DNA from 2 places in the Paenibacillus sp. MMS20-IR301 genome. Region 1 is predicted to be linked to the other one. Evidence: predicted binding sites of a transcription regulator. Region 1 holds the regulator's gene; the other holds the start of a gene.

Region 1 (9,395 bases):
GCTGTCGTCAAAGCGATTACCGAATGCGGCTGCATCCAGCTGCATGCCAAGAAGCAGGTATTTGAACCAGCCTTGGGACTGGAAGAAGCTAAGGAGCTGGCCGGGACCCATCTCGAAGGCGGGCTGTGCGAGAACTGCAAGGAAGTCATTGCCTCAGAGCTGGGCCGTGAGCTGTTCTATATGTCCGCACTCTGCAATCTGCTCGATATCAATATGGACGAGGTTGTAGCCAAAGAATCGCAGAAATGCGCTACACTCGGTTTGTTTAACTTGTCCTAGGCCGTTTGCCGCGCTATCCTTCATCTGTTCACACAAAAAAGGCTTTGCCTTCTCCTGATTAAGGGAGGGCAAAGCCTTTTTGTTAAAATTTAAGAAAGTGATATCAGTGCGGGATGAGCTTTATCCGTTCTTTGATTGATAGACTTTGTCTTCCGAACGTCTTCTGCGCCGGCGCTGGCGGCGGGCGGTAAGGAGACCCAGGCTCTGCCTGAAGCCATACAATGCGTATAGCGCCAGCAGCACAAAGATCAGCTTCGCAATCTGTTCAGGAAACACAACTGCAACCGCTACTGCAATGACGATAACTACGGGTGCGCCTATTACCGCCTTTTTGGGCAGACCAATCTTCTTGAAATTCGGATACTTCACCGTGCTGACCATCAGGTAAGAGAGCAGCAGGGTAGCAACAATCATGAATGGGGCAGATACATCTTTATGGAAAAGCGCCAGTGTGGCGAGAACGCCACCTGCAGCAGGAATCGGCAACCCTACGAAATATCCCGGAATTCCCGGGCGGACATTAAACCGGGCCAGACGCAAAGCTCCGAATACAGGGAAGATTGCTGTAATAGTCCAGCCTACCGCAGAATTGATATCCTGCAGACTTGTGAGGTACATAATCAGTGCCGGCGCGACCCCGAAAGAAACGACATCCGATAAAGAGTCCAGCTCCTTGCCGAATTCACTCTCACATTTCAGCGCGCGTGCAACACGGCCATCCAGCCCGTCGAGCAGCATAGCGATAATCACCATGATAGCGGCCATGCTCAGCTTGCCGTCAAACGCCATCATGATACCAAACATCCCAAGCATCAGATTACCGATCGTAAACAGACTTGGAATTGATTTTTGTATCATTTCTTCACCTCAATTTGCTTACTTTGAACTTCACTAGAAGCCAATATTACGTGATTGTATGTTATTTACATTTGCCTGTCAATAAGAACTTGCTTCTGGAGCCGCTTCAGTCCGTCCTGAATATTGCGTGCACGCACCTCGCCAATGCCGTCAACTTCATCGAGCTCAGCGATGCTCGCCGTCATCAGATTAGGCAGCATTTCGAAGCGTTCCACCAGATTGTGAATGATTACATTTGGCAGGCGCGGAATCTTGTTCAGCAGACGGTACCCCCGCGGAGTAACGACCTCCTCGGATGCAATCGCCGTCGAAGAGTAGCCGAGCAGACGGGCTATGTGGTTGTCATCCATCAGTTCATCGTCGCTGCTGCGCTTCAGCCCGGCGATAATTTCGCGGATTTTGTCCTCCTGCTCCTCTCTGGCATAGTCTCTGTACAGAAGCCAGGCTTCTTCCTCTGTATTTCCGACCAGTTCTTCCATTTGCATGCTGATCAGCCTACCTTCATTGCCCAGCTCGTTGATGTAACGTTTAATTTCCATTTTGATCCGCAGCACCATTTCTACCCGCTGGATTACACCTACTACCTCAGCTACAGTTACAATACCTTCATATTCGGAGGCAGACAGGTTAGTCAGTCCTTGAGTCAATACAGCTTTATACTTCTCCAGCGTCTGGATGGCCTGATTGGCTTTGGCCAGAATGGCCCCGATCTCCTTGAGCGCATACCGGATAGAGCCCTGATACAGGGTAATAATGTTTCGCCGCTGCGAAATGGATACAACAAGCTTGCCGGTCTGCTTGGCTACCCGCTCTGCCGTCCGGTGGCGGATGCCTGTCTCGATCGATGAAATGGAGGAATCCGGAATCAGCTGGGTGTTGGCGTACAGAATCCGCTTCAGATCCTCACTCAGAATAATGGCACCGTCCATCTTGGCCAGCTCATACAAATAGTTGGGTGAAAAATCGCAGTTAATGGAGAATCCGCCGTCGACAACCTCCATCACTTCGGGACTATATCCGACAACAATAAGCGCTCCGGTCTTCGCGCGCAGTACATTCTCAAGACCCTCCCGGAAAGGTGTTCCGGGTGCAGCCATTCTAAGCAGATCATTCATATTATCTAATGGATTGTATTCCTTCATGTCCCTGTGCCCCCTAATCTAACGCGACCGCTAGCGCATCTGCTACAGTGCTGACGCCGATAATCTGGATATCCTGCGGATGCTTCCAGCCTTTCATACTTTTCTCGGGCATTATGACCCGGCGGAAGCCCAGCTTGGCTGCTTCCTTCACCCGCATTTCTGCGCGTGACACTCCTCTTACCTCACCGGTAAGCCCAACCTCCCCGAAGAACACATCATACGGCTTCGTCGGGATATCACGGAAGCTCGAGGCGATACTAATGGCAACTGCCAGATCTACTGCGGGCTCATCCAGCTTCACGCCGCCGGCCACATTGAGGTAGGCGTCCTGGTTCTGCAGGAACATCCCCATCCGCTTCTCGAGCACGGCAATAATCAGTGCCATCCGCTGATGATCCATCCCTGTGCACATTCTGCGCGGTGACGGGAAATGAGTGGACGCAACAAGCGCCTGCAGTTCTACAAGCACCGGTCTTGTTCCTTCCATGCTGGCCACTACCGCTGAACCAGCAACGCCAAGCGGACGCTCTGACAGGAAGAGTTCGGAAGGGTTCTCCACCTCCGTAAGCCCTACTTCGCCCATTTCAAAAATGCCAATTTCATTCGTGGAGCCGAAACGGTTCTTCACTGCCCGCAGCAGCCGGTACGTATGATGCCGTTCTCCTTCGAAATAAAGCACGCAATCCACCATATGCTCCAGCATCCGCGGGCCGGCAATTGCGCCCTCCTTAGTCACATGCCCTACAAGCACTGTAGCTATTCCGCGGATTTTGGCGATGCGCATGAATCTTGTCGTACATTCCCGCACCTGCGCCACACTGCCCGGCGCACTGGTTACTTCCGGCATAAATACAGTCTGGATCGAGTCGATCACGAGAAACTGCGGCTTAATCTGCTCAATCGCATCCTCGATACTCTCCATATTTGTCTCACAGAGCACATACAGCTCTGCTGACAACGCACCAAGACGGTCCGCGCGAAGCTTGGTCTGCCTTACCGATTCTTCACCCGAGATATACAGCACACGAAGCCCCTGGGTAGTAAGGGCATGCGATGTCTGCAGCAGCAGTGTAGATTTCCCGATTCCAGGGTCGCCTCCGACCAGTACCAGCGAGCCGGGTACAATCCCGCCGCCAAGCACACGGTTAAGCTCACCGATGCCTGTCAGGATACGCGGCTCTTTGTCACTTTCTATATTTATGATCGACTGCGCCTTTTCTTTACTCTGAAAAATAGGTGCATTCATGCCTTGGGTTTTGACTACGCTTTCTGTTTCCTCCACCATCGAGTTCCATTCCTGGCAGCCCGGGCATTTACCAAACCACTTCGGTGATTCGTAGCCGCATTCAGTACAGAAAAATTTTGTTTTTGGTTTGGCCATGTGCGCTCCTTACAGTCCGAACTTGCTAAAATTGCGGATAATTTTCTCTTACTCAAAGTTTACCATTTCTGCACACTGAACGAAAGGTCACTTAAGATCTACTTTTCACACTGGCTACCCTTAACCTGCCTGATTTACGGCAAAATTAATCGTCCCCTGCTGCAAAAAAACTCCCGCCCCTCTATACGGAGGAGCGGGAGTTTTGTTTCATCAAAACTTAAAAATTGTACCGGTGCCGGAAATTTATTCCGCTGGAGTTTCCTTCTCCAAAGACAGCTCTGCCGGAGTATCTACCGTGGTAACAACAAGCTCACCGTTTACCTCATCAATCTTGAGGGAATCCCCCTTCTTGATGTTGCCCTTCAGCAGCTCTTCGGACAGGCGGTCCTCGATATGCTTCTGGATTGCCCGGCGCAGCGGACGAGCACCAAATGCCGGATCATATCCTTCTTTGGCGAGGAATGCTTTTCCGCCGTCTGTAAGCTCAAAGTCCACATCATATTCACGCAGCCGCTTGCGCAGCTCGTCGGACATCAGCGTCACGATTTCGGCGATGTGCTTCTCTTCAAGAGAGTGGAAGACGATAATCTCATCGATCCGGTTCAGGAATTCCGGACGGAAGCTCTTCTTCAGCTCTTCCATAACCTTGCCCTTCATATTACTGTAATCGGCGCCTGCATCCTGTACTGCAGTGAATCCAAGTGTTGAATTCTTCTTGATCGCCTGTGCCCCTACGTTCGAGGTCAGGATGATCAGTGTATTGCGGAAATCAACCACCCGGCCTTTGGAGTCGGTCAGACGGCCGTCTTCCAGTACCTGCAGCAGAATATTGAATACTTCAGGGTGAGCCTTCTCGATCTCATCCAGCAGGACAACGGAGTAAGGCTTACGGCGTACCTTTTCTGTCAGCTGTCCGCCTTCTTCATACCCTACATATCCTGGAGGCGCCCCTACAAGACGGGATGTCGAGTGCTTCTCCATGTATTCCGACATGTCGATCCGGATTACGGCATTCTCATCGCCGAACATCGCTTCGGCAAGTGCCCGCGCCAGCTCGGTTTTACCAACCCCGGTTGGTCCGAGGAAGATGAAGGAGCCCATTGGTCGTTTAGGATCCTTAAGACCTGCACGCGCCCGGCGAAGCGCCCGGCTCACAGCTTTAACCGCCTCATCCTGGCCGATTACACGACCGTGCAGCAGAGCCTCCATGTTGAGCAGACGTTCTGTCTCCTCCTCCTTCAGCTTGCTGACCGGAATACTGGTCCAGCTGGCTACGACCTGGGCGATATCCTCAGGGGTTACCTGGGAATCTGCGCGGCCCTGCTTTTCTTTCCACTGATTCTTCGTGGTATCCAGCTCTTCACGGATCTTCTGCTCTGTATCACGCAGTGCTGCAGCCTTCTCGAACTCCTGGCTTTGCACAGCGGAATCCTTCTCCTTGCGGATATCATCGAGACGCATTTCAAGTTCCTTGAGGTTCGGCGGAATTGTGTAAGAATTCAGCCTTACCTTGGAGCCGGCCTCATCAATCAGGTCAATCGCTTTGTCCGGCAGGAACCGGTCAGGGATGTAGCGGTCGGACAGCTTTACGGCTTCCACAATCGCTTCATCGGTAATTTTCACCCGGTGGTGAGCCTCATAACGGTCACGCAGACCGAACAGAATCTGTACAGCTTCCTCTGGGGAAGGCTGATCCACTGTGATCGGCTGGAAGCGGCGTTCCAGCGCAGCATCCTTCTCAATATATTTGCGGTATTCGTCCAGCGTAGTGGCACCAATGCACTGCAGCTCACCGCGGGCCAGAGCAGGCTTCAGAATGTTGGAGGCATCAATCGCACCTTCCGCACCGCCGGCTCCAATCAGAGTGTGCAGCTCGTCGATGAAGAGTACGATGTTGCCCGCCTGACGAATCTCATCCATAATTTTTTTGAGGCGGTCTTCGAACTCACCGCGGTATTTCGTACCGGCAACTACTGAACCCATATCGAGGGTCATTACGCGTTTATCACGCAGGGTTTCCGGAATTTCATTGTTGATGATCTTCTGGGCCAGACCTTCGGCAATTGCCGTTTTACCCACCCCGGGCTCACCGATCAGAACCGGGTTGTTCTTGGTCCGGCGGCTAAGCACCTGAATTACACGCTCGATTTCCTTGCTGCGGCCGATAACCGGATCAAGGTTGCCGTCCTTGGCATAAGCCGTCAGATCGCGGGCCAGACCATCCAGCGTTGGTGTACTAACGTTAACCGGAGTACCGCTGTGGCTTGAAGTCGCTTCACTGCTGCCCAGAAGCTGCAGGACCTGCTGGCGGGCTTTGTTCAGGCTGATTCCCAGGTTATTAAGAACGCGGGCTGCTACGCCTTCACCTTCACGGATCAGACCGAGCAGGATATGCTCTGTGCCGACGTACGTATGTCCCAGCTTACGGGCTTCGTCCATGGACAGCTCGATAACTTTTTTGGCACGAGGAGTATAAGCGATGTTGGTCGGTTGCTCCTGCCCTCTGCCGATCAGCGTTTCCACTTCATCCTGAATCTTCTCAAGACCCAGTCCGAGCCCGATCAGAGCCTTGGCGGCAATGCCGTCTCCCTCACGAATCAGTCCGAGCAAAATATGTTCTGTCCCAATATTGTTGTGTCCCAAACGTACGGCTTCTTCCTGCGCCAGCGCCAGCACCTTTTGTGCGCGTTCCGTAAATCTTCCAAACATCATATCTCCTGCACCTCCACGGATAATAAATATCTATAATTAATATTGTGATCCCAGTGTCTCCCGGAGCAGCTTCGCCCGGTACATATCGCGTTCTGTGGACGACAGCTCGTCACCGAACATCTTTTGCAAAAAGCCTGGCTGAGTCTTGACGTTCAGCTCATTGAGCACTGAAATCGAAGGCCCTTCCAGTATCCCCAGATCGACGCCAAGCCGCAGATCGGAGAGCCGCTGAGCGGACTCCTTAAGCTCCATCACAGCTGCGTAGGACAGAATCCCGTAGGAACGTTTGATGCGGTCGGTAATCCGCAGTGCGGAATCGGCCAGCAGGCGTTCACGCGCATTGCGCTCATGCTCGATAATCTGTGTGACCACGCTGTGAAGATTCTCGATAATTTCACTTTCAGTCTGGCCCAGCGTAATCTGGTTCGAGATCTGAAAGATATTCCCTACTGCTTCGCTGCCTTCGCCATAAATTCCTCTAACGGTAAGCCCGACCTGATTCACTGCGGACAAAATCCGGTTGATCTGATGGGTCATGACCAGCGCCGGCAGATGGACCATCACCGATGCTCTGAGTCCCGTTCCTACATTAGTGGGACAACTGGTTAAGTACCCTCTGCGGTCGTCAAAAGCGTAATTGACAGCAGCCTCAAATATATCGTCGATGGCTGTGGCTCTTACCCAGGCTTCCCTGACCTGCAGTCCTGGGAACAGGCATTGAATGCGGAGATGATCCTCCTCATTAATCATAATGCTGACCGACTCGTCCTCATTAAGGATGACGGCGCCGCCTTTGGAATCATCCGCCAGATTAGGACTAATCAGATGCTTCTCAACCAGCACCTTTTTATCCAGCTCATCCAGCTCATCCAGCCTCAGCAGCTCGAAGCTGCCGAAATCCGCCGCGGCCTCCCCTTGAAATACAGGTGCAAGCTGCTCCAGCACCTCTTCTGACTGCTGCGCAGAGGCTAATAACGGAAACGGCAGATGCTCCAGATTGCGGGCGATGCGCATGCGGCTGCTGATGACAATCTCGGAATGGCTTCCGCCGCAGCGCATCCAGTCACTGAGTGCTTGTTCGGTATACCGGAGACTTGACATAAGCGAATCCCCCCTATATATCAAAGACTTTACTCTTGTGGCATTTCTTTTTCAAGCTTACGGATTCTGTCCCTCAGCTCAGCTGCGGTTTCAAACTCCTCCTGCACAATACTTTGCTGCAATTCCTGCTTCAGCTCATCAATTTGGCGTTTGCACATAATCTGTGCACCAGCCCGTTTCGGAAGCTTGCCGACATGAGCCGTGCTGCCATGCACCCGTCTGAAGAGCGGGTCAAGCGTACTGTCGAAATACTTATAACATGAGCTGCAGCCAAACCGTCCAAGCTTACTGAATTGCGAGTAGGTCATACCGCAGTTTTCACACTGCAGCCCCTGCACGGTCTGTGCCGCTGCCTTACCCTTGCCTGCCCCTTCCAGATCAAGCAGTCCGGACAGCAGGCTGTGAATGGAGAACCCGCCCGCAGTTCCGGGAATCAGTTCACCCTTCTCCCGCGCACAGCTTTCGCAAATATGAAATTCTGTCTTCTCCCCGTTCACTATCTTCGTGAAGTGGAGTGTAGCTGGTTTGACCCCGCATTCCTGGCATAGCATAAGCGGTGCCCCTCCTTACAGTTTTGACAATTATTTGCCTAACAAAGAGATTAACATAGCCTTCATAAGCTTGGCCCGGATCTCATCCCGGTACGGCAGATTAACCGTCAGGCATTCCCGGGAAACAGCAGACCGCATCAGACATGCTTCACGCTTAGACAGAAAACCTGCTTCCTCCAGCTGATATATCAGCCCTTCGGCGGAATTCTGATCCATATTGTTCCCTATAGTGGAGTTCAGATGTGCGTATAATGCCACATTCTGGGGCAGTTCGAAGCGTTGAATACGGATATAACCGCCGCCGCCGCGTTTGCTCTCCACCACATATCCCTTTTCCAGAGTAAAGCGTGTACTGATGACATAATTGATCTGTGACGGTACGCAGGAGAACTGGTCCGCCAGATCATTGCGCTGAATTTCCACCGTACCTTCGGGACTTTCATGCAAAATATTCTTCAGATATTGTTCAATAATATCGGAGATATTACGCATCACTCATCCTCCAGTGTGTAAGCCTTAATAAAGCCTGTTTGTGTTGTGCCAACATCGTCCGGCCATGTATGCGCCAAATGTTCGTTGACTTTGACTTTCTTTGACTTTTTTCATATTATAACATATTCTCACTGAATTCCAAGTGGTTGCTTTTATTTTTTACTTTTTAGCAGCAATGTATTCCGGATAATGACGGACCGATAAGGAATAGATGAGTGCAGCAAGGCCCTCCAGCCTTATGCAAAGCGGAAGAGCCCTGTTATGATCAAAAGAAGTCGAATAGTGCAGTTTCTGCCGGCGGAATCAGTTGTTCAAGCCATTCAACCGCATCCGGAGCTCCGGATATTTGCCCGTAACGGGCCAGCTCAACTGGACGCCGGTAACCCATAAGCAATACTGTAAGCGTGCCGATACTGCATACGAGATCCGCTGAAGATTTTTCTCCGGGAACCTGTGTGAATGTTGTATCTCCTTGCCTGTCTGCTGTCCATGACCATAGTCCGCTATTCCATGGTGCATACTCATCTTCAATGTAGATCAGTTTCTGCCGGACACCGCCTGGGATGTTAAAAGACAGCTGCTCCACAAACGCCTTGGCATTGACAATGCGCGCCATGAAGTAAGGGTGGTTCTCCTGCGGTATCCGCGGGTCGGGCAGCAAATACGGCAGTATATCGTCAAGCGGTACAAGCTTGAGCTGCGCTCCGGTAATCATCGAGTCATGATTGGCCAGGAAGGTCCATAGCCCTTGCCGGGCCGCCTCATTTATGAATATAAATTCATCGATCACGAGTTCTTTGTTCACTATTTTATACAGCACATACCCTTGCGGTTCACCCTGCTCCGAATAAAATACACACTGATGCGTTTCCTCATCAA
Region 2 (9,395 bases), 820 kb from region 1:
TGCAGATGCCGCCTCCAGGCGATATCCGCAACGTGCTGACAGCTATGGCCGATGTCGAGCCGCTGATGGCGCAGATTATGAAGTACCGCTTCAGTACCGGAGAGGGCCTTGCCGGGCATAGTCTCGGCAATCTCATTTTGGCAGCGCTGACAGACATTTCCGGAGACTTCGTTACCGCTGTCAGAGAGCTGAGCCGGCTCTTTGCCGTCCGCGGCCGGGTCCTGCCCGCTGCAGGCGAAGCTGTTGTGCTGCATGCGGAGATGGCGGATGGCACACTGGTAACCGGGGAATCCAAAATTCCCGAAGCCGGCAAAGTCATCAAACGCGTGTTCCTGGAGCCTGCCGATGTAGAACCGCTGCCGGAGGCGCTGGAGGCCATAAAGCATGCCGATGCCATCCTGCTAGGTCCGGGCAGCCTCTATACCAGTATCCTGCCGAATCTGCTGGTGCCGAAGCTGGCGGAGGCGGTTGTGGCTTCGAATGCCATTAAGATCTTTGTATGTAATGTAATGACCCAGCCCGGGGAGACCGATAATTATACAGTCAGTGATCATCTTCAGGCGGTATATGACCATATCGGGCTGCATCTGTTCGATTATGTGATTGTAAACGATGGAGAAATCCCGGAGCAGGTTCAGCTGAAATATGCCGAGAAGGGTGCGCGTCCGGTACAGCTTGACCGTGATGCCATTGACGGCAACGGGTATAAGGTGATTGCCGACAAGCTGGTATTATTCAAAACCTATTTGAGGCATGATACAGATAAACTAAGTCATCATATTTACCAGCTTGTACAGGATTGGATTAACAGAATTTGAAAGAGGTGAGCCCCTTGTCTTTTGCGGCCCTTACCAAGAAAGAGCTGACGATGGTGGAGAGCCAGCCCTGCTGTGAGAAAGCCGAAATGTCGGCGCTGATCCGCATGAACGGTTCGGTGCAGCTTTCAAGCAAAAAGGTGGTCCTCGACATTTCGACGGAGAACGCCGCGATTGCAAGGCGGGTATATTCTTTGCTTAAGAAATATTACCAGGTCCATATCGAGCTGCTCGTGCGTAAAAAAATGCGTTTGAAGAAGAATAATGTCTATATCGTAAGAATCCCTAACCAGGTCCAGGAGATTCTGAAGGATCTGCGGATTGTTTCGGAAGGCTTCATCTTTACCGACGGGATTGATGAAGAAATTGTCGGGAAGAACTGCTGCAAACGCGCTTATCTGCGCGGGGCCTTCATGGCTGGCGGTTCAGTCAATAATCCGGAGGGTTCCTCTTATCACCTGGAGATCGCTTCGATGTACGAGGAGCACTGCAAGGCGCTTGTTGCGCTGGCTGGTGAATTTCACCTGAATGCCCGCTGCATAGAACGCAAAAAAGGCTTCATCCTATACATCAAGGAAGGCGAGAAGATTATTGAGTTTCTCAGCTTGATCGGAGCCCACCAGGCGCTGTTCAAATTCGAGGATGTGCGGATTATGCGTGATATGCGCAACTCCGTCAACCGGATCGTCAACTGCGAAACCGCCAACCTGAACAAGACGATCGGTGCTGCGGTCCGGCAGATTGAGAACATCAAGCTGCTGCAGCGCGAGGTGGGACTGGAGAGCCTGCCGGACAAACTCCGTGAGGTTGCGGAAATCAGACTGGCCCATCCCGATATCAACCTGAAGGAAGTCGGGGATATGCTGGGCGGGACTGTCAGTAAATCAGGCGTAAACCACCGGTTGCGTAAAATTGATGAGCTGGCAGACAAAGTGCGGGGCGGCTGATTATTTTTTTTCTAGTGCGGTAGGCGTTATAATGATATAATATTATAAAATTAATGTGAAATTTTTGGGCAGATCTCAAATAGGGGGTAAGGGTTTCATGACAAAGCACCCGGTAGTTGTCCGGTTGAAGACGGGGCTCCATGCTCGGCCGGCAGCATTGTTTGTGCAGGAAGCTAATAAGTTTTCGTCGGAGATTTTCGTGGAAAAAGACGATAAAAAAGTTAACGCCAAGAGCATCATGGGCATTATGAGCCTTGCGATCAGTTCCGGTACGGAGATTTATATCAGCGCTGACGGCGCGGATGCGGAACAAGCTGTAACCGCTTTGACAAGTCTTGTAAGCAAGGAAGAGCTTGAGAACCAATAAGTTCTGCATGCTCTTAACTAAGCACCATATGTCATCGTACATTGATCGAAAGCCCTCAGGGGCTTTTTTTCATACCATTCTAAGGGTATTGGAATGGCGGTCTGGAGGATGAGGAATACACTGAGGCAGACGGAAATGTTATCCGGCGGTTCTGGATAGAGAACGGCAGATGATTATCCTTGTTAAGCTGAAATAAAATATTAATTATCTTACATAGAATTATGCAACATTTACTAAGCTGGCCCGTCTAGAGGATACCAACACTTAAGAGAATTGAAAGGGGATGGCAAGCAATGAAACAATGGGGTAAATCACTTGGAGCAATACTGCTGGCAGGAAGCTTGATTATTGGAGGAATGGGGCTGAGCGGAGTGTTTAAAGGTCCTGAAAAGGCTTACGCCGCCGACGAGTCACAGAAGAATATTGTGAGTGTAATTGGTAAAGGTGAGCTCTCCATCAAGCCGGATATCGTCTATCTCTCCATCGGGGTGAATACTACTGCCGATACGGCGCAAGAGGCGCAGAAGGGGACTGCAGCGAAGATTACGAAGCTGACTGCACTGCTGAAGACGACTTGGGGAATCGCAGACAAGGATATTCAGAGCACCCAGTTCTACGTGCAGCCGAATTATGTATACAGCGAGAAGGATGGCCAGCAGGTGAAAGGCTACAACGCCCAGCATACCCTGCAGGTTGCCTACCGTGACCTGACTAAGGTCGGACAGCTGCTTGATGCTGCATCGGCTGCAGGAGCGAACAATATCGGCAACGCACAGTTTGCCATTGAGGACCCGTCCGCTTTTGAAGCACAGGTTATCGAGAAGGCTATGCAGAATGCGGATGTAAAAGCGGCAGCCATTGCTAAAGCAGCTAAGCGCGGACTTGGCCTGGTGGTAACTGTAATTCAGAATGACACCGGAAATTATCCGGTAGCGTATGCTGAAGGTGCAAAAATGCTTAATGCTACAGCGGACATGGCCGGATCAAGCTCCGTTGAACCGGGAGAAGTCAAAGTCAGCACTCAGCTGAGCGTAACGTATGAACTGAAATAAAGTGATCCTGAAGAGGCGCTTGCTCTGCTGGTTACAGCCGGGGCAGGCGTCTTTATTTATTCTAAAGTTCTCAACTTGTTTAAGTAAATGTCATATGGTCTGATGAAAGTGCGGTCAAACCTTAAGAAACTGTAAAGTGCATTGTAACATTCACCGCTCCTGGTTTCCCTATAATAGGAGGAGTGAAGCTGAGAGTACACATCAAGTTCATCATCGCACCAGCGGAAGGGGAATAAGGACAATGAAGAAGAATACCAAGAAATTTACCCGTAAATGGGGAGCAGGAGTTATTGCAGCAGGAATGCTGCTGAGTGGAAATGTATTTCCGGCCGGATATGCCGGGGCCGCTGCTGCCACCCCGCAGATCAAAGCTGCCTCATCTGCAGTAGTACTTAAGGTAAACGGTAAAATTACAACGCAGACAGGTCTATTCCGGGAAGGTCAGGTGTGGGTTCCGGTAACGTTCCTGCGTGACGGGCTGGGACTGCCGCTCTCTTATGATAAAGACGAGAAAACTTATACGGCCGGTAAAGGTTCAACGAAATTGACGCTGACGAACACGGAATATGGTGATACTGCGGTCAGAGTGAACAATTATTACATTGGTGAATATGGAGTGAAAAATCTCAATAACCGTCTCTATGTTCCGTTTGATCTGCTGAGTGACTATTTGGGCTATAAAGGGGACTGGAGTGCTGCAACAGGACGGCTGAATGTTATGAAGCGCACACAGAACGCTGTAACTATAACGACAGAGAGCTACACCAAGGACTATAAGGATGCGCCGATTAAGCTGGATTACCCGCAAGTCAGCGGTCTGAAGAGCGCAGAAGCCGAGAAGGCGATCAACGATACCATCAAGCAGACTATTCTTAAGTATGCGGCTGAGGCTGAAGAGCAGGTGAAGAATAAATGGGAAGACGACCGTCCTTATGAATTCGAAGGCGGTTATGTGGTTACTTATAATCAGGACGGCGTGCTGAGTCTGATTACGAACCAGTACGGATACACCGGAGGTGCCCATGGCCTGACTCTCCGCAACGCGTTTACCTTCTCGCTTAAAGACGGCAAACGCCTGCTGCTGGGTGATCTGTTCGGCGCCAATCCGAATTACAAGAAACAGCTTAATGCCCGACTGACCACCGAGCTCAAAGCAAATGGAGGGTATCTGGGAGGCTTTACGGGGCTGAATACAGAGAAGTACTTCTACCTGAAAGACGGCAAGGCCGTGCTCTTCTTCCAGGTGTACGATTATACAGCATATGCTACAGGCTTCCCTGAGTTTAGCTTCAGCTTCAAGGAGCTGCTGCCTGATGGAAGCAGTCCGTTCGCAGGGCTGAAATAAGAATCATGTAAGAGGCAGGCTGATCACTACTCAGCCTGCCTCTTATTATTATGGACATCTCGCCGTTCCCGGCTGCACCGCCGCTTCATAAGCTAAAGAAAGAAGCTGGCTTAATGAACGGGGGTGGATACAGATGAGCTATCAGTATACAGCAATCGGCGATTCTTTGACGACGGGGTTCGGAGCGCTGCCCGGTAACGGCTTCGTGCCGGTCTACCGCAGGATGGCGGAGGCCAGACTGCGTGCCCCGGTCCATCTGACCAATCTGGGCGTTAACGGTTTGACTACCGAGGGGCTGGAGCAGCGGCTGAAGACGGATTACAACTTCCGGCGGGCCATTCAGGATGCCGATCTGATTACGATCTCGATTGGTGGTAATGACCTAATCAAAGCGGCCAAAGCTGCCGGTACGCGCCCTGGTGATCTGCCGCCGCTGCTGCAGAAGGCGCTGCGCAACTGCAAACGGAATATCAGCGATATCATGAGTACGCTGTCACAGCTGAAGGCCGGAATGCCGGGGCCTTATCTCATCCGGATTGTCGGTTTATATAACCCCTATCCGCAAATAGATGAAGCTACGGATTGGGTGAGGCAGTTTAACAGATATACTGCAGGATACAGCAGCAGGGTATGCGGATTTGCTTCCATTTACAATGAATTTGCCGGCAATGAACGCGGTTTGCTGTTCATTGACCACATTCATCCTAACGGCAGAGGCTACCGCGTCATCGCCGGGAAGCTGGATAACCTGGGATATGGGCGCCTGGGCTGATGGGAGGGCTTTGTGTCCCGGGATGGCTGATGCACGCCGCACTTGCTTAAGCACACTAAAAAGGCTGCCGGAACCCTTACGGGTTCTGGCAGCCTTTTTAGTGTGGACGATTATACGCCTGTCGGCAAAGTCTTCTCAATAACTTTATCAACGATACCATACTCAGCAGCATCAGCAGCGCTCATGAAGTAATCGCGGTCAGTATCCTTCTCGATCTTCTCCAGCGGCTGGCCGGTACGTTCAGACAGAATGCGGTTCAGCTTCTCACGCAGCTTGATGATGCGGCGGGCGCGGATCTCGATATCGGAAGCCTGGCCCTGTGCGCCGCCCAGCGGCTGGTGAATCATGATTTCGCTGTTCGGCAAAGCAAAGCGTTTGCCCTTGGCGCCGGCATTCAGCAGGAATGCTCCCATGGAAGCAGCCATCCCTACGCAGATGGTGGATACATCCGGCTTAATGTACTGCATTGTATCAAATATAGCCATACCCGCTGTAATGGAACCGCCGGGGCTGTTCACATACAGGTGAATATCCTTATCCGGGTCCTCGGCAGCCAGGAAGAGCATTTGGGCGATGATGGAGTTGGCTACCACGTCATTAACCTCCGTTCCAAGGAAAATGATGCGGTCCTTCAGCAGGCGGGAATAGATGTCATAAGCGCGCTCACCGCGGTTGCTCTGTTCTACTACCATAGGAATATAACTCACGTGGAAAACCTCCTTGAAATTGGTGCTTCGAATGTTATTCATTTCTTACTGTTACCGTAATAACCACATGATAAACAAATTCAAACAAAAAGTCAAAGAAAGTCAAACCCGCTTTCTAAAAAGATTTCCGGCCCGGTGGCTTTTGCGGAAATCTTCTTCTCCCTATCCGGGTATTTAGTCATATTTCCGGAATAATTTTGAAAGTGTAAATAAGTCACTTCCCACTAAATAGTTAACTACTATACTAAAATTATACATTGAAATATTTTTTTAATCTTAAGGAGGAGACACAGTTGTCCAAAAAAATAATAAATCCGCTATTGATTATGCTCTGCCTGCTGCTGCTTCCGGCCGGAGGGGTATTTGCTGCGGCTCAGCCCGTGTATTCATTTGCAAAGTCCTCAGTGTTCTTTGGCAGTGATCTGTATGACGTTACCAACGGCAAAGGAATTTATGTTGCAGCCGGCGGTGCTGGAGCCATTGTGAGATCGGAGGACGGGGAGAATTGGCATGTCGTACAGACAGGCATCAGTACTAATCTGCTCTCTGTAGCGTACGGCAATGGTGTCTTTACTGCGGTAGGGGAGCAGAACGTCCTGCTGACTTCGGCAGATGGCCTGAAATGGAGCAGACAGGCTATCGTTTTGACCAAAAGCCAGGTGCCCACAATGAAGGAAGCAGAGACAGGTGATTTCTCGAAACAGCGGAGTGTCACTAATACTAGTGTAATCTGGGACGGTAAGCAGTTTGTCGTGTTAACGCAGATGGATGCGTTCTGCTTTCCTTCGGAGCCGTCAAAGGGTTGTGAAGCTAAGCGCGAGAATTCATCCAGAACCGGTTATGTGTATGTCTCCAGTTCAAAGGACGGAAAATCCTGGAAGACTGTGCAAGCGGCGCAGTACCAGTATCAAGCTGCCAGAATTAAATACATTAACGGTGCCTATTTTATATTGACGGAAAGAAATGTGCTCTCCAGCAAAAATCTGGTAAACTGGACCGTTAACGATTATAAGGCAGAAGATTTAACTTACGGCTCCAAAGGTTATGTTGCGGCCAAAGTCATCTATGATTCGGCACGTCCGCAGCCTGGCGCAGCTGTTGCAGACAGCTGGGGCAGCAAGCTGTTCAACGCCGCGAACAAGAAGCTGCTGGACTGGACGCAATCCTCTGCGCCTGATACGGTCGACTATATGAATGGCCGTTATGTGATGAACCTGAATGGCGGTTATCTGGCCAGTTCGGCCGATGGGGTAAGCTGGACGAGTGTTAATATCTTCGAGAATACGGGCCTATCAGAGGAAGTGGACAAAGGAGACCCTGGCCTGAATACTATCTCACAAATTAATCCGGACCGGATCAATTTCTACAAGACCATCTGGGATGGCAGACAATACATAGCCGTTACCTCGTTCGGAGGCATCTACACCTCCCCGGACCTGGTAAGCTTCACGAAGCACACGGTTCAGGAAGCGAAATCCTCGTTTGGGTTCGATATTTACGGAATCGGCTATCAGTCTGGCAGCTATTACTTGTACGGTTCCAATGGCAGATTTCTGACATCAACAGACAGAGTCCAGTGGGATAGCCCGTATGCCTTCGACAGAACGTTTAATGTGGACAGTGCTGATACTAATCCTGCAGGCGATTTCGCATTTCTGCTGAGCCAGGAGGACTGGCATTGGAGGGTGTTGGCGAACACCTATACCTTCACCAGAATAAGCAGCGAAGGTACTTCCAAAGGCAGTGTTTTCTATGAACTCGACAACGGGGTTGATGTCAAATGGGACGGCCAGAAGTTTACCGGACGTACACGCTTTGGCAAAGTTTATAACTATGACACAAACAAAGAAAATTGGATCGATGTCTCTCCGGCTAAGAAGCAGAGCATAGACAATGAACCGGTTACCGTTTCGGGCAATAACCGCACCGTTAAGTATCAATATTCGGAGAAAGAAGGAACGCTGCTCTACTACCTGGAGAACGGCAAGTGGATTAAGGCAGCATTTCCGGCTTATACAGCCTATGAGAAGTATTATTTCATCTGGGTTGATCATAATTCGAAGAAGGAAGACCGGCTCAGTTCCGTAATTTACGGCAACGGAGAGTTCATGGCAGTGGGGGCCGGCGGGTTAATCCTGCGCTCTGCCGACGGCAAGACCTGGACCAAGATGAAGTCGGGGACATCAGAGTACTTGACGGGAATTATCTGGGACGGGCAGCAATACATTGTTGTGGGAAACAAGGGGACGTATCTGACATATAAACCTTAATTAATTCGGCGAAGATTATTAATAACGTAAGGTGATGCAGGATGGGAACTGTTGTGCTTGAACGCGGCCATCCTGCATTAAGTTCTGTGCGGTCAAAAATTTCTGCAGCATGAAAAGACCCGCAAAGTAAATTACCAATTTGCGGGTCAAATATATTTATTTGGTTAAGTTGTAAATGATGGCGCGCCCGCCAAGAATCGAACTTGGATCTCAGGCTTCGGAGGCCTACGTCATATCCATTGGACCACGGGCGCAACAGAAATTATTATAATATACTTATCAGATAAAAGCAATGCCTTAAGCTAAGCTGATCAAAAATAGTTTTGAAAGCTAATATTTCAGGAAAGCCTGCAGCCGGACAAGCAGGCCTAAGAGTGTTTTCCGGCGCAGTTTTGGTCCGGACGGCCCTCTCAAGGACCGACGGATGTATAAGAATAAACCGGCCTGAGAATTATACTCTCGGAACACTTGCACTCCGCGTCAGTTTTGGGTAGAATATGGGTGGGACTTAAAAAGTTAACCCGGGACATTTTAAGACCACGAACAAGGGGAAAGAGAAAGACGAAGTTGCAGGAGTGAAAGTATGCGTAATCTATTGGAAATCCAAAAGCAGCTTCTGCCTGATCTCATGGAAACCCTTAAGAGACGGTATACGATTCTACATCAGATCATGCTGTCCGATATTATTGGGCGCAGAACGCTGGCCGCGTCGCTTGATATGACCGAGCGGGTGCTGCGCGCCGAGACGGATCTTCTGAAATCGCAAGGGCTCATTGAGATCGAGAGCGTCGGTATGCGCATTAGCGATGCCGGTCGCAGACTGCTTGACCTGCTGGAGCCGATCGCCAAGAGCCTCTTCGGCCTGGATGATCTGGAAGAGAAAATTCGTTCAACGTACGGTCTCACCAAAGTAGTAGTGGTACCTGGCGACTGTGAGACATCGCTGTTCACCAAACGTGAACTGGGGCGGGCCGGCTCCAAGGCACTGCTCAGCTTCATGCACGGCGATGATACGATTGCCGTTACGGGAGGATCAACCCTGGCAGAAATGGCCGACCAGCTGACCCCTCCGTTATCCCTTTCCTATAAGAACGCCTGGGTCGTTCCGGCGCGCGGGGGA

What was found. Region 1 encodes CtsR, which represses protease genes until heat stress. Its sites were predicted from a motif close to ATGGTCAATAAAGGTCAAACA; they were not measured.
Region 2: the regulator CtsR is predicted to act here: its motif matches at 6,094-6,114, upstream of clpP (ATP-dependent Clp endopeptidase proteolytic subunit ClpP).

What each region holds. Positions count from the first base shown of each region.
Region 1 covers NZ_CP135275.1:6,512,854-6,522,248, reverse strand. Annotated here, with positions in the region: gene LOS79_RS27900 (nucleoside triphosphate pyrophosphohydrolase family protein) at 1-279, shown strand, start outside; gene pssA (CDP-diacylglycerol--serine O-phosphatidyltransferase) at 400-1,137, opposite strand; gene disA (DNA integrity scanning diadenylate cyclase DisA) at 1,203-2,279, opposite strand; gene radA (DNA repair protein RadA) at 2,293-3,660, opposite strand; gene clpC (ATP-dependent protease ATP-binding subunit ClpC) at 3,904-6,372, opposite strand; gene LOS79_RS27875 (protein-arginine kinase McsB) at 6,409-7,473, opposite strand; gene LOS79_RS27870 (protein-arginine kinase activator protein McsA) at 7,503-8,024, opposite strand; gene LOS79_RS27865 (CtsR family transcriptional regulator) at 8,055-8,516, opposite strand; gene eis (GNAT family N-acetyltransferase) at 8,782-9,395, opposite strand, start outside.
Region 2 covers NZ_CP135275.1:5,688,618-5,698,012, reverse strand. Annotated here, with positions in the region: gene yvcK (gluconeogenesis factor YvcK family protein) at 1-818, shown strand, start outside; gene whiA (DNA-binding protein WhiA) at 833-1,762, shown strand; gene LOS79_RS24225 (HPr family phosphocarrier protein) at 1,860-2,129, shown strand; gene LOS79_RS24220 (SIMPL domain-containing protein) at 2,423-3,181, shown strand; gene LOS79_RS24215 (PdaC/SigV domain-containing protein) at 3,423-4,526, shown strand; gene LOS79_RS24210 (GDSL-type esterase/lipase family protein) at 4,660-5,298, shown strand; gene clpP (ATP-dependent Clp endopeptidase proteolytic subunit ClpP) at 5,409-6,005, opposite strand; gene LOS79_RS24200 (beta propeller repeat protein) at 6,299-8,275, shown strand; tRNA gene LOS79_RS24195 (tRNA-Arg) at 8,455-8,529, opposite strand; gene LOS79_RS24190 (sugar-binding transcriptional regulator) at 8,859-9,395, shown strand, end outside.